DNA from 4 places in the Sporosarcina sp. FSL W7-1283 genome. Region 3 is predicted to be linked to each of the others. Evidence: riboswitches for the same ligand, from Rfam matches in the RefSeq annotation. Region 3 holds a riboswitch; each other region holds the start of a gene.
What was found. Region 3 has a riboswitch for cobalamin ahead of MKY93_RS19640 (hypothetical protein). Riboswitches for the same ligand answer to the same signal wherever they lie in the genome.

Region 1 (3,208 bases), 170 kb from region 3:
TGCGATTTCTTCCGCGTATGGGATAGAATCCGCCTTTTCCCCATAGCAAAAATCACAAGCTTTGACTTTTAAGACTTCCCCTGCCGGCATAACAGTCAAGTTAATGTGTTCTAGCTTTTCAACAATCGCTTCAGGGTCATCTGTCGTAACCTTTACTACAAAATGATGGTTTGGAGTATATTCCAAGGTACCTTTCTCACCAACGACTTCAGCCAATACACGCATTTGTTCTGCTGTAATCAGTTTGTTGGCAACGCCTGGTGAAACGGAAAACTCAAAGATATCTTCAATCGGCTGTCTCACCAAAAAAGGGTTTTCCACTTCCTCTTTCGTCACCATAGATAGTGCTTTTAAAGCCATATCCAATGACTGAACCTTTTGTTCCGGTGCTGGTTCTGACCGTTCCACTTCTGCCTGTTTTGGCATTGGTGTGTGCTCTGGTTTCTTACTTATAATTTCTTCATGACCGGACTGCGCCTCCCCAGTTTCTTGATCAAGCGCCCATGGTTCCGCCTCCTTTTTCAAACGCTGGTGCGGTTTTAAACTTTGTTTACCTTCCCCTAATGTATACTTACGTTGATATCCTCTCGGAGTAATAATTTTATTATCATAAAAGAAAGTCGAAGAGTTACCGATAATAACAGTAGTCAACATCCCGATATCATGCTCTAGCATTTCCGCTAATGTTGTCAGGACAATATGTTGATTTTCACGATAAGCACTTTTCACTAGCCCTACAGGTGTATCAGGGGAACGATATTTCAGTAAAATCCTTTGTGCCTCTACAATTTGACGCGTCCGACGTCCACTTTTCGGATTGTATAAAGCTACTACAAAATCCGCCATCCCCGCTGCTTCAATACGTTTTTCGATAACAGTCCAAGGTGTTAAATGGTCACTTAAACTGATCGTACAAGCATCATGCATGACAGGTGCGCCCAGTAAGCTCGCACATGAATTGATCGCCGAAATACCTGGCACAATTTCCACTTCAATTCCTTCTGCTTCAGTCCAACCTTTTTCAATCAGCACTTCATAAACTAATCCAGCCATACCGTATGCACCTGAATCACCGCTCGAGATCACTGAAACAATACCGCCAGCCTCCGCTTTCTTAACAGCATCTTGTGCACGTGACACTTCTTCAGTCATGCCTGTACTAACAATGGACTTCGCTGTTACTAAATGCTTAATCAACTCTACGTACGTTTTATAACCAATAATATAATTACTTTCTTGCAGCGCCTCTAATGCTCGTCCTGTTATATGTTCAGTAGCTCCGGGACCGAATCCAACGACGAAAATTTTTCCCTTTTTCATGGTTTCCCTCCAAATAAAAAATGCCTACACTCCTTTTCAAAGGAATGTAGGCATGTGAAAGTATAATAGAAATCATACTGAAACATAAAACAATTAATTTTATTGTCCCGCCTATACTTCTCCCTCCGAAAAGTATGTGTCGTTTAAATAAGCAGGTTTCCTGACTCAAGCTTCATTTTACTCTTACACCTTCCCGATTTCTCAGTGGTATTGTAATTTCATCAGCTTTACAGTAGCGGGGGCTGTACTAGACTTTCACTAGTTTCCCTTTTACCTCACTATGTGAGCACTTATTTAAATTAGTTTATTTAATTTTCATAAATATAACATACAATCTCTAAATCTACAAACTTCCTTTAGATTTATTTATGAATCCATAAACTAGATTCTGGAAACGCTTTGGATAATTGTAATTTCTATTCCTATACAAAACTTATCATGAGCAAGGTGGATACGTACAGGATAACTTTGTTATATTTTAGAATCATCCCATCAAAGTCAAGCATATTTATACATTTCGTAAACTATTCACACTCTTTAATTACAAGGTTGTGAACTTTTTGGATAGGCATTAAGTTGTAGTGTAAACTGTTCATTGGAGGTGGTTATTATGAAGGAAAATAAAGCAATCCTAATACCAGAGAACCCCATTTCACAGTTTTTATTCAACGATTCTCGCTCCGGACTTATTTGGTTAGTCATTCGGGTTTATGTCGGATTTGCTTGGTTGAAGGCCGGCTGGGGAAAAGCAATGAGCGATGCATGGACCGGTGAAAATGCAGGTGTCGCCATCCATGGATTTGTAAGCGGCGCTCTTAAAAAATCGACTGAAGGCGGAGATGTGACCAACTGGTATGCATCATTTCTGGAAAATGTCGTCTTGCCGAACGCCAAGGTATTCGGTTTCATAGTTGCCTATGGGGAGATGCTTGTTGGTCTCGGTTTGATCTTCGGATTGTTGACAGGAATTGCTGCTTTCTTCGGTGCGTTCATGAATGTCAGTTTTCTGTTTGCAGGTACTCTTAGCACGAACCCCCTATTGTTCATTCTCGCAACTTGGCTCGTACTCGCATGGAAAGTAGCCGGCTGGTATGGACTCGACCGCTGGGCATTGCCGATGCTTGGTACGCCTTGGGTGAAGAATGACAATTTATGAAGGTAGACGTCGAAAATGAAAAAATCTCTTCCTGAAAACTCGGGAAGAGATCGTAAAAATTGAAGTGAACCCAATATTAACGTTTTGAGAACTGAGGTGCACGACGAGCGCCACGAAGACCGTATTTTTTACGTTCTTTCATACGTGGGTCACGCGTTAGAAGTCCTGCAGATTTAAGTGCTGGACGGAAATCAGGGTCTACAGTAAGCAATGCACGTGCAACGCCGTGACGGATTGCGCCTGCTTGACCTGTGTAGCCACCACCGTGAACGTTCACATGGATATCGTAGCTTCCAAGTGTTTCAGTTACATTTAATGGTTGTTTGATGATTTCACGAAGTGTTTCGAATGGTACGTAGTCTTCTACGTCACGATTGTTAACGACGATTTTGCCTTCGCCGGGAACTAGACGTACACGAGCTACTGAACTTTTACGACGGCCAGTGCCGATATATTGTACTTGTGCCAAGTGTGTTTCCTCCTCTTAATTATCCGCGAAGCTCATATGCTTCTGGTTTTTGTGCTGCATGCTGATGTTCTGCTCCAGCGTATACGTGTAGTTTCTTGATTGTTTGACGACCTAGAGGACCTTTTGGAAGCATTCCTTTGATCGCAAGTTCAAGCATTTTAACAGGATAGTTTGTACGCATTTCAAGAGCTGTACGCTGCTTGATGCTGCCTGTATATCCTGAGTGACGGTAGTAAATTTTATCTTTCAATTTGTTACCTGTT
Region 2 (3,208 bases), 1.2 Mb from region 3:
ATGGTTTCGATCGATTGCAATTTCGATATGCAATCCGTTATTCGTCAACAAGACAGCGGAAGGTGCGTCTTCCGAACCGTTAAAGCCAGCCAGTTTAGAAGCATCTTTCAAGCCTGTTTTATTGCCATTCTGAAGTGTCACTTCAAGTTTTCCACTAACGATTGCATACGCTGTGGCGTCTGCATGTGTCCCTTCCGCAAGCGGTGCTGCTTGATCTAATAACTCTTTTGCAAAGTTGATAACTTTCTGTCCTCGGATCGGATTGTACTGTACGCCAGCTTCAGCTTCACCTTCATCACTGATGACATCCGTTCCGTACAATGCATCATATAGACTTCCCCATCTTGCGTTTGCCGCGTTCAACGCATAGCGGGCATTGTCGACAGGCACGACCAATTGGGAGCCTGCTTGAATAGCGATTTCATCATCGACATTGGAAGTTGTCACTTGGAAGTCCTCAACAATCGGTTCCAAATAGCCAATTTCCTTTAAAAATTCTTTATAGTTAGCAGAATCTGCTGTTTCTTTATTGTTTTGATGCCATTCATTGATCTTTTTTTGCAATTCGCTTCGTTTCTCTAACAGCGCTTTGTTTTCAGGAGCAAGTTCATGAATGAGCGAATCAAAGTTTGTCCAAAATTGTTCTTTTTGGATTTCTAAGCCTAATAGAACTTCCTCATTAACAAAGTTGTATAGTTCTTTTGCGACTTGCAGCTTGCCTACTTTTTCATAATTTGTCATAGAATAAAGCCACCCCTTAAGTTTTTTTGCGCTGCTCTGTTGTATAACATACAGCGATAAACACGATTCTTCCTCAATTGATCATAGGTGCCCCCACAGCCAATAATCAAGATTTCTTCGTATGAATGACGATTCATGTCCTAATTTGAAGTCGTGTTATTACTTATCATACCTAAACTCTATAAAACTTTCAACAGAATTGTGTAAATTTTCACACCTTCTTTTTTGAAAGAGAATTTGTTACTTTTGTACAGTTATATAACAGATGACAAAAAAAGAGTATTGCTTAATTATCTATTTACCAGCAAGTTGACACTCAACGAACCTTATGATAGTTTTAGAGACAATCATCATGAATTGAATAGTTTGAAAACAGGTGAAATGATCATTGCTTTCATTTCTTAAAAGGGAATCCTTTTCTTGGAGCGGTCCCGCCACTGTGAAGACGTGCTTACGTCCAGCCAGATACCTGCCTGTTTTCATAACGCTTAATCCTACGGTGAATAGGGAGGTGTTAGACACACGGCAAACGATGCACGCTTATTTAGGCATGCATTTTACACATACGTGCATTTCTAACATTCTTTGTTAGGAATGCTTTTTTTATTGGATAAAATCATGAGGGGGAAATCAAATGGTAAAAAGCAGTATTGTCGGCTATCCTGTTATTGGCGAAAACCGGGAGTGGAAACGAGCGTTAGAAGCATTTTGGGCAGAAATAATTTCGGAAGAAGAACTTCTGCGGACAACAAAAGACATCCGTTTAGCCAACCTGAAGAAACAACAAGACGCAGGAGTAGACCGAATTGCAGTCGGCGATTTCACATTGTATGACCGGGTGCTCGATACATCCACAATGTTCGGAATCATCCCTTCACGCTATCATTGGAAAGGCGGTCAAGTGTCGATATCCACTTATTTTTCAATGGCACGCGGTAATGACGATGCTGTCGCTTCCGAAATGACGAAATGGTTCAACACGAACTATCACTACATTGTCCCCGAGTATGAAGGACAACGTTTTCAATTGACTGAGAACAAACCACTTACTGCATACCGCGAAGCAAAGAAAGAACTCGGTATCGAGGGGAAACCTGTTCTACTCGGCCCCTACACTTTATTGAAACTTTCTAAAGGGTATGAAGAAATAGACGTACCTTCTATCATTCTGCAATTGATTCCTCTTTATCAAAAGGTATTGCAAGAATTACAGGATGAAGGCGTTCAATGGGTGCAAATTGATGAACCAATTCTTTGCACTTCCATTTCTTCTGATGAAATGAAAACCGTAACTGAAATTTACTTGCAGTTAACAAAAAACATAAATAGCTTGAACGTTTTAGTGCAAACATACTTTGATTCAGTTGAGCACTATGAAGCAACACTTGCATTACCAGTAGCTGGAATTGGTCTTGATTTCGTGCATGGCGGTGTCAAAAACTTGGAAAACCTTAAGAAATACGGCTTCCCTGATGATAAAGTACTCGCTGCTGGTATTGTGGACGGTCGGAATATTTGGCGATCAGATTTGAACGTCAAGCTGTCATTACTAGGAAAGATTCAACAGCATGTAGAGTCCGGAAACGTTTGGATCCAGCCATCCAGCAGTCTGCTTCACGTACCCGTGACAATTCAGTCAGAGCAGAAATTAGATTCAACAATTAAGAATGCACTTTCATTTGCGGATGAAAAAATTAAAGAACTCAATGTACTGAAAGCTGCGTTGCAACAAGGTAAAGAAAGCGTCGCTTCAGATTTCAAACAAAATGAAGCCGCTCTTACTGCATTCAATCAACTCCCTGCCCGCAAACGCGAGGAGGTTCGACAAGCAAGTTCAGGCAGTACTTTGTCTGACAGCAAGCGGAATCTGCCGTTCGCAGAGCGGAAATTGAAGCAGCAAGAGAAGTTCCAATTACCTGTATTGCCTACAACCACAATCGGCAGTTTCCCCCAAACGCCTGAAGTACGTATAACACGTACAAAATGGAGAAAAGGCGAAATTACGGATCAGCAGTACAAAGACTTTGTAAAAGCGGAAATTAAGGAATGGATCCAAATCCAAGAAGAACTCGGACTTGATGTGCTCGTGCACGGGGAATTCGAACGGACGGATATGGTAGAATATTTCGGCGAAAAGCTGGATGGTTTTGTCTTTACGGAAAAAGCTTGGGTGCAATCCTATGGTTCCCGATGTGTGAAACCACCAATCATTTATGGAGATGTTGTATTTACGAAGCCGATGACGGTAGAAGAATCCGTATACGCTAAATCACTGACAGATCACGAAGTAAAAGGTATGCTGACCGGACCCGTGACGATTTTGAATTGGTCATTTGTTCGCGATGACTTGACCAGAGAAGAAGTGACCAATCAAATTGCTCTCGCACTGCGTAAAGAAATCGAGTCGCTTGAAGCAGCAGGTATCCATATGATCCAAGTAGATGAACCGGCACTTCGAGAGGGGCTC
Region 3 (3,208 bases):
TTACGCCAGTTCAGTCTTCATCTCAATAGGCGGGACCATTACTTTATATGAACTTCTTTGATTCCGCAGTTCCACGCTTTCATGAGCAACTGCAAAAGTTCTGCCGTTTCTATGAAAGCAGACTTCTCCAATGTGATTGAGCCGCCGACATCCGTGTGGTTCTGTTGCACCGCAAGCCGGTTAATCATCGACAATTGTTGGTGCTTTGTTAAGGAATATCCAGACAAATTTTCAGTATCTGACGCCTTCCGTAAGCAGCCGTTCCGGATTCCGTTCCCTGCAATTTCATTCCTTATTTTTTGCCACTCTTCTGTTGTATAACTACGCTGTTCAAAGTAGCTTCCACTCTGCCAATCTGAGCCTTCAAATTGAAGATACGGACCTTTTTCCTTCGCCAGTTGCAATGAAGTTTTTATCACATGTAGATTAATTTCTTCAGATAGTTCTTCAATGAATGACACTGCCTGTTCCGAATGTAAGCTAATTCGTTGATCTGCAAGCGCTTCTTCCCATCCGGCTGCTTCAATTTGCAGATCTCGTCTATTGTCTTCTCGTTCCCATACATCCAAAATGCCATTAAGCAAACGGACATGAATTCCACAAACACGAGCCAAGACGTTTCTCCGTAGCACTTTCGACAGCTGGATATGCGAATGCAATCCTTTTGTTCCACGCTGAAAGTCATCGTCAAAATGGAAAACGATGCCGTCACTAGCTAACAGTTGCTTCATCAGTCCGATAGCGGAAAGCCTTTTGTGCGTGATGGATGGGTTCGCAACGGCCCGACGGAACGACTCACTGCCGACGTCCTGCAGAGAACCATTCATCACGCGACGTACTTCCTCCATATCAAATACGAGCCAAGATCCACATGCCTTCACCTGTTCCATAAATATAGTAGGTATACGGATGTGCTTTTCCTTCACTTGACTGGCCAAAAATGATGGAATCCGTGAATCCAAGAGGTTCATTGAATGAAGACGACGTACAGGTTGCCCTGGATAGAATGTCTTGCCGAAAAACGCCATGATATCATCCGGTAACGTCACATACCCCATACTCAAGACCCAATAGGCTTCTCGTACTTTTTGCAACCGTTGCACAGTTTCATCCCGCATGGCTGCCATCGCAATAAGCATCAGCCGTTCTTGCGGCAGTCCCAGTCTTCGATCATAATGATTGCAAGTGACAAATTCTTTCATATACTGAAGAAGCTGTTTAGCGGATAGCAATTGATCTCGCTCCGGCATAATTTGCAATCCTAGCCATTTGATTTCATTGGATGAATAGTGATTGATCCAGCTTCCATATAAACCGTCACTCACCAGCTTCCGCACTACTTGATGAAATCCTTGGTATGCTGGCTTTTTGTGCAATTGTTCCGCTTGTCTATACAAAACTTCGAGCAACGCACGTTCATGTGTACGTTCGTCTGATTGTTCGAGAACTCTCATTTCGCCGTCTCCTTTCCTATACAACAAAAAAACAATCATCCTGGCTCTTCGGCAGGATGATTGTAATAGTTGTGATTGAGGAAACAAAAATAGGCAGCTCTAAAGAACTTCATGCAAATCGCATGAACCGCAGAGACCCTTTTGCCCCCACCTCTCAACCCCCGAAGAAAGTGTTGCTTTGACGATGTCTGGCAGGTCTCCTGGCTTCACTTCATCCTTCCGCCAAGCCTTCCCATGTCTCCATAGTGGCTTTTCTCAGCGGTCGTCCGTGTGTACAGTTGCGGGGACAGCTCCGATTTTCGGATTCCCTTTTACACCTTGATAGGTACCAACGCATCGTGCAAACTCATTTAGTATTTTATTTATTCTAGTTTACCATGAATAGTCGGAGAGGTGGTAGAAATAGTTGTTGCCTTACCTTTCGTTTAAGGAGTGTGATCATTTGGAGGCTGCATCACAATTGAGTTATTCATGACAAGCATGCGAAAAAGAAGTATAATATCTATGGTTGACTCGTATGTTTAAGAGAAAAAAATAATCTACTCGAAAGTGAGAATAGGAATGACATTCATCCAAAACATAATAAGCTTTATCTTACACATTGATGAACACTTGATTGAAATTATTCAAAACTTTGGAAATTGGTCCTATGTTATTCTATTTTTAATTGTGTTTGTTGAAACAGGTATTGTTATTTTTCCTTTTTTGCCGGGTGATTCACTTTTGTTTGCAGCTGGTGCTCTCGCTGCGATGGATGCATTTAATATTGTCCTATTAATCTTAGTATTCTTTGTAGCCGCAGTATTAGGGGATACAATAAATTATCATATCGGTAAAGCAGTAGGAACAGCAATCACTCAAAATAGACGGATGGGTAAATTTATTGACCAGAAAAAGATGAGAAAAGCTGAGGATTTCTTTAATAAGCATGGTGGTAAAACGATCGTCATTGCTCGTTTCATGCCATTTGTCCGTACGTTTATACCGTTTATTGCAGGCTCAAGTCGAATGAACTATCGATATTTCTTCGCTTACAATGTAATTGGTGCTGTACTATGGGTGGGACTATTTACAACAGTTGGTTACCTGTTTGGAAATATCCCGTTTGTTAAAAATAATTTCTCAACCATTATTCTGTCAGTAATTTTTCTCTCCGTTCTGCCAGTCTTCTATTCTTTTGCAAAGAGTCGTTTCCAAATACAAAAGAATTGAGCAATCGTTGAAGCAAGTTCTGTGTAAATAGTGCACACCAAAAATTGAACGATGGAGCAGTACAGATTGGTTCTAATAGAAAATGGTCGTTACTGATAATCGTGAATTTCTCTACTTCTTTATAACCATCTATACGACTCTTAACAACCGCTGCCTTAAGAAGGGTGGTTGTTGGAGTCTATTTTTTCCAATCGTCTTTTGGTTACCTACGGTGCGAAATAGTTACCTTAAATACCGAGTTATTTTTTCGCTGAATAACTCTAACGTATTAACATATTTTATTATACCGAACAATGATGCAGCAAGAACTTTTAAATTTCTATTACATATCAACAATTATTATATCTATACTTCGTTCTTCCCCTCTCTTTGGTAGAAGCAAATTTTACAACTTTCACATTCATTTCCACATTTGCTTTTTCCTTCTACTTGCTTCTCAGAATTTACTATTTTAGTATCTCTTACCCTCATTACCTGCTCTGCTTGTTTCGTACTTTCCACTTTCCTCACTCCTTATCCTAAATTTATAAATTAAATTTAAC
Region 4 (3,208 bases), 3.3 Mb from region 3:
TTCCAGGCGTTCACCATCAGTGCGGCTTCGCGTGTCGGGACTGGTAACGTGGCAGGGGTCGCCCTTGCAATTGGAATTGGTGGACCCGGCGCGGTGTTTTGGATGTGGATTATTGCGATCATTGGAATGGCGACCGCATTCATCGAGAGTACGCTCGCGCAAGTGTATAAAGTAAAAGATGGTGAGACGTTCCGCGGTGGACCAGCGTATTATATGCAGAAAGCGCTCGGAAAGCGGAATCTAGGAATCGCTTTTGCTATTTTGTTGACACTATGTTTCGGTTTCATTTTCAACGCAGTACAATCCAATACGATCAGCCAATCCTTCATGAATGTTTTCGGTATTCCAGATTGGGGTGTCGGTCTCGGATTGGTAGTACTTACAGCCATCATCATCTTCGGCGGTGTCCAGCGCATTGTCAAAGTGACGCAGACGATTGTTCCCGTGATGGCAGTATTCTACATTCTGGTTGCGTTGTTTATCGTTGTCATGAATATTACGCAGGTTCCTGCCATGTTCATGTTGATTGTTGAACATGCATTTGGCATCAAGGAAATTGCGGGCGGTGGAATTGGGATGGCGATCATGCAAGGGGTTCGCCGAGGACTATTCTCCAATGAAGCCGGTATGGGTAGTGTGCCGAATGCTGCTGCGACAGCCAATGTTTCGCACCCGGCAAAACAAGGGCTCGTACAGAGTCTTGGTGTATTTTTCGATACGATTATAATTTGTTCGGCTACGGCATTCATCATCTTGCTTGGCGGACTATATCAGTCTGGTGAAACGGATGGAATTTTGCTGACGCAGGCATCGATGGCAGTGCATGTCGGGGCATGGGCTCCGTATTTCATTGCGGTCGCGATCATGTTCTTCGCATTCAGTTCTGTCATCGGTAATTATTATTACGGTGAGACGAATATCGAGTTCATTAATGCAAATAAAGGATGGAAATTACTATATCAGATCTTAGTTCTCGTTATGGTATTCTTCGGCGCGGTAGCAAAAGTACAAATCGTATGGGATATGGCCGATCTCTTCATGGGTGTAATGGCAATTCTGAATCTGATCGTCATCCTACTTCTCGGAAAAGTGGCTTTTCAAGTCCTCGACGACTTCACTGCTCAAAGACGCCAAGGGAAAAATCCAGTATTCAAAGCCGAAAGCATTCCTGGCCTAAAAGGCGCGGAATGTTGGGAGGAAACCCCTACGGATCCAGAAGATCGATTGCGTGGGTGAGTTCCGCTGAAACAATAAAGTCGTAGTTCAGAAGTCCAATTCTGAACTGCGAACTTTTTTAGTTCTTTACAGTTTACACACAACATGTTAGGGTATAACTTGTACATAAGACACTATATATAGTATTTTGATGAATCGGTACCTATAACGGTTTAAAAGGGAATCCGCTAAAAACGGAGCTGCCCCCGCAACTGATGGTATTGACGACTGTCCGTAATTATCCACTGCCTTAGGCGGGAAGGATGGACAGAAGAGAGACATGCCAGCCAGGAGACCTGCCATTCATCATGCGATACATTCTTCGGGGTTGGAGAGTGGAAGCGAAACGCAGAGGTTCTTGTTTGCCTGTCGTTTTCCGCTTACTACCATCCGTCACATGATGACTCCCGATTGATCGGGAGTCTTTTTTTGTTTTTTATTATTTTTGAGGGAGCGGATATTATGGCTATTATTCATGAAACAATCGGTCTTGATTTATTGATGGAAAATCTACAGGAAGAGTTCGGGGAACAGGAAGTTGAGCCATTAGTCGAAGCGAGCCGGCGTTATCAAGAGCTGCATCCGGAAAGTTCAGCAACGGATTGGACGAATGCGATGGTCTTGGAATCACTGAGCAGAATCGATGAAGCGAATACCTACTGGACGTTCGTAGCCGCGCGGATTTATCTATATGATGTGTATGCCAAGCAAAAAGCGCTGCGTGGCGCAGATGTTTATACCGACTTTGCGAAAAATGTAGAACGCTTGGTGGAGCAAGGACTCTATACGCCGATGTTGACGGAGAAGTACAGCCGTGAAGAACTCGACGAAATCGGCCGTTTACTGGAGCCGACCCGCGACCTTTTATTTACTTATATCGGATTAAAAACATTGGTGGATCGCTATGTCACAGTGAACTTCTCCAAGCAAACGGTAGAGCTGCCGCAAGAACGCTGGCTCGTCATCGCGATGACATTGATGCAGGATGAAACGGAAGAGCGCATCCATAAAATTGGGGAAGCATACTGGGCGATGAGCAATCTTTACATGACGGTTGCAACTCCGACTCTGTCGAATGCAGGGAAGATGCACGGTCAGTTATCGAGCTGTTTCATCGACACAGTGGATGACTCCTTGCAGGGCATTTACAACAGCAATACGGATATTGCGAACTTATCGAAATTCGGCGGCGGGATTGGCGTCTATATGGGGAAAGTCCGTTCACGCGGTGCATCTATCCGAGGATTTGAAGGTGCTTCAAGCGGTGTGCTGCCATGGATCAAGCAGTTGAATAACACGGCAGTCAGCGTCGATCAGCTCGGTCAAAGACAGGGTGCGGTAGCGGTGTACTTGGATGTGTGGCATAAAGATATCTTTACATTCCTCGATTTGAAGCTGAATAACGGTGACGATCGTTTGCGTGCACATGATATTTTCACAGGCGTTTGCTTGCCGGATCTGTTCATGGAGAAAGTGGAATCGCGCGAAAACTGGCATTTATTCGACCCGCATGAAGTACGGACGAAGATGGGCTATTCATTGGAAGACTTTTATGATGAGACAAAAGGAGCCGGCTCGTTCCGTGAGAAGTATGAGGAATGTGTCAATAATCCGGAGTTATCACGCGAAACGGTATCTGCGATTGAAATCATGAAACGTGTATTGCGCAGCCAACTGGAAACAGGCACACCATTCATGTTTTACCGCGATGAAGTGAACCGGATGAACCCGAATAAACATGAGGGAATTATTTATTCTAGTAATTTGTGTACAGAAATTTTGCAAAATATGTCGGCTACCACATTCGAATCGGTTTCATTGGAAGACGATATGGTCGTTACACGCAAAAAGCCGGGCGATTTCGTTGTTTGTAATCTATCTTCCATTAACTTAGGAAAAGCGGTGATGGCGGACGTGCTCGATCGCCTGATTACGATCCAAGTGCGAATGCTCGATAATGTCATCGATCAAAATAAAATTCCGGTGGTACAGG

Region 1: linked by a shared signal. The riboswitch ahead of cobJ (precorrin-3B C(17)-methyltransferase) and the one ahead of MKY93_RS19640 (hypothetical protein) in region 3 are both predicted to bind cobalamin.
Region 2: linked by a shared signal. The riboswitch ahead of metE (5-methyltetrahydropteroyltriglutamate--homocysteine S-methyltransferase) and the one ahead of MKY93_RS19640 (hypothetical protein) in region 3 are both predicted to bind cobalamin.
Region 4: linked by a shared signal. The riboswitch ahead of MKY93_RS02220 (ribonucleoside-diphosphate reductase subunit alpha) and the one ahead of MKY93_RS19640 (hypothetical protein) in region 3 are both predicted to bind cobalamin.

What each region holds. Positions count from the first base shown of each region.
Region 1 is NZ_JBBOOL010000001.1:3,591,513-3,594,720, forward strand. Features, by position in the region: gene cobJ (precorrin-3B C(17)-methyltransferase) at 1-1,320, opposite strand, end outside; cobalamin riboswitch at 1,454-1,629, opposite strand; gene MKY93_RS18805 (DoxX family protein) at 1,931-2,476, shown strand; gene rpsI (30S ribosomal protein S9) at 2,553-2,945, opposite strand; gene rplM (50S ribosomal protein L13) at 2,965-3,208, opposite strand, start outside.
Region 2 is NZ_JBBOOL010000001.1:2,553,687-2,556,894, forward strand. Features, by position in the region: gene MKY93_RS13165 (malate synthase G) at 1-741, opposite strand, end outside; cobalamin riboswitch at 1,099-1,232, shown strand; gene metE (5-methyltetrahydropteroyltriglutamate--homocysteine S-methyltransferase) at 1,376-3,208, shown strand, end outside.
Region 3 is NZ_JBBOOL010000001.1:3,759,441-3,762,648, forward strand. Features, by position in the region: gene MKY93_RS19640 (hypothetical protein) at 39-1,454, opposite strand; cobalamin riboswitch at 1,628-1,803, opposite strand; gene MKY93_RS19645 (DedA family protein) at 2,016-2,666, shown strand.
Region 4 is NZ_JBBOOL010000001.1:465,470-468,677, forward strand. Features, by position in the region: gene MKY93_RS02215 (alanine/glycine:cation symporter family protein) at 1-1,236, shown strand, start outside; cobalamin riboswitch at 1,355-1,533, shown strand; gene MKY93_RS02220 (ribonucleoside-diphosphate reductase subunit alpha) at 1,678-3,208, shown strand, end outside.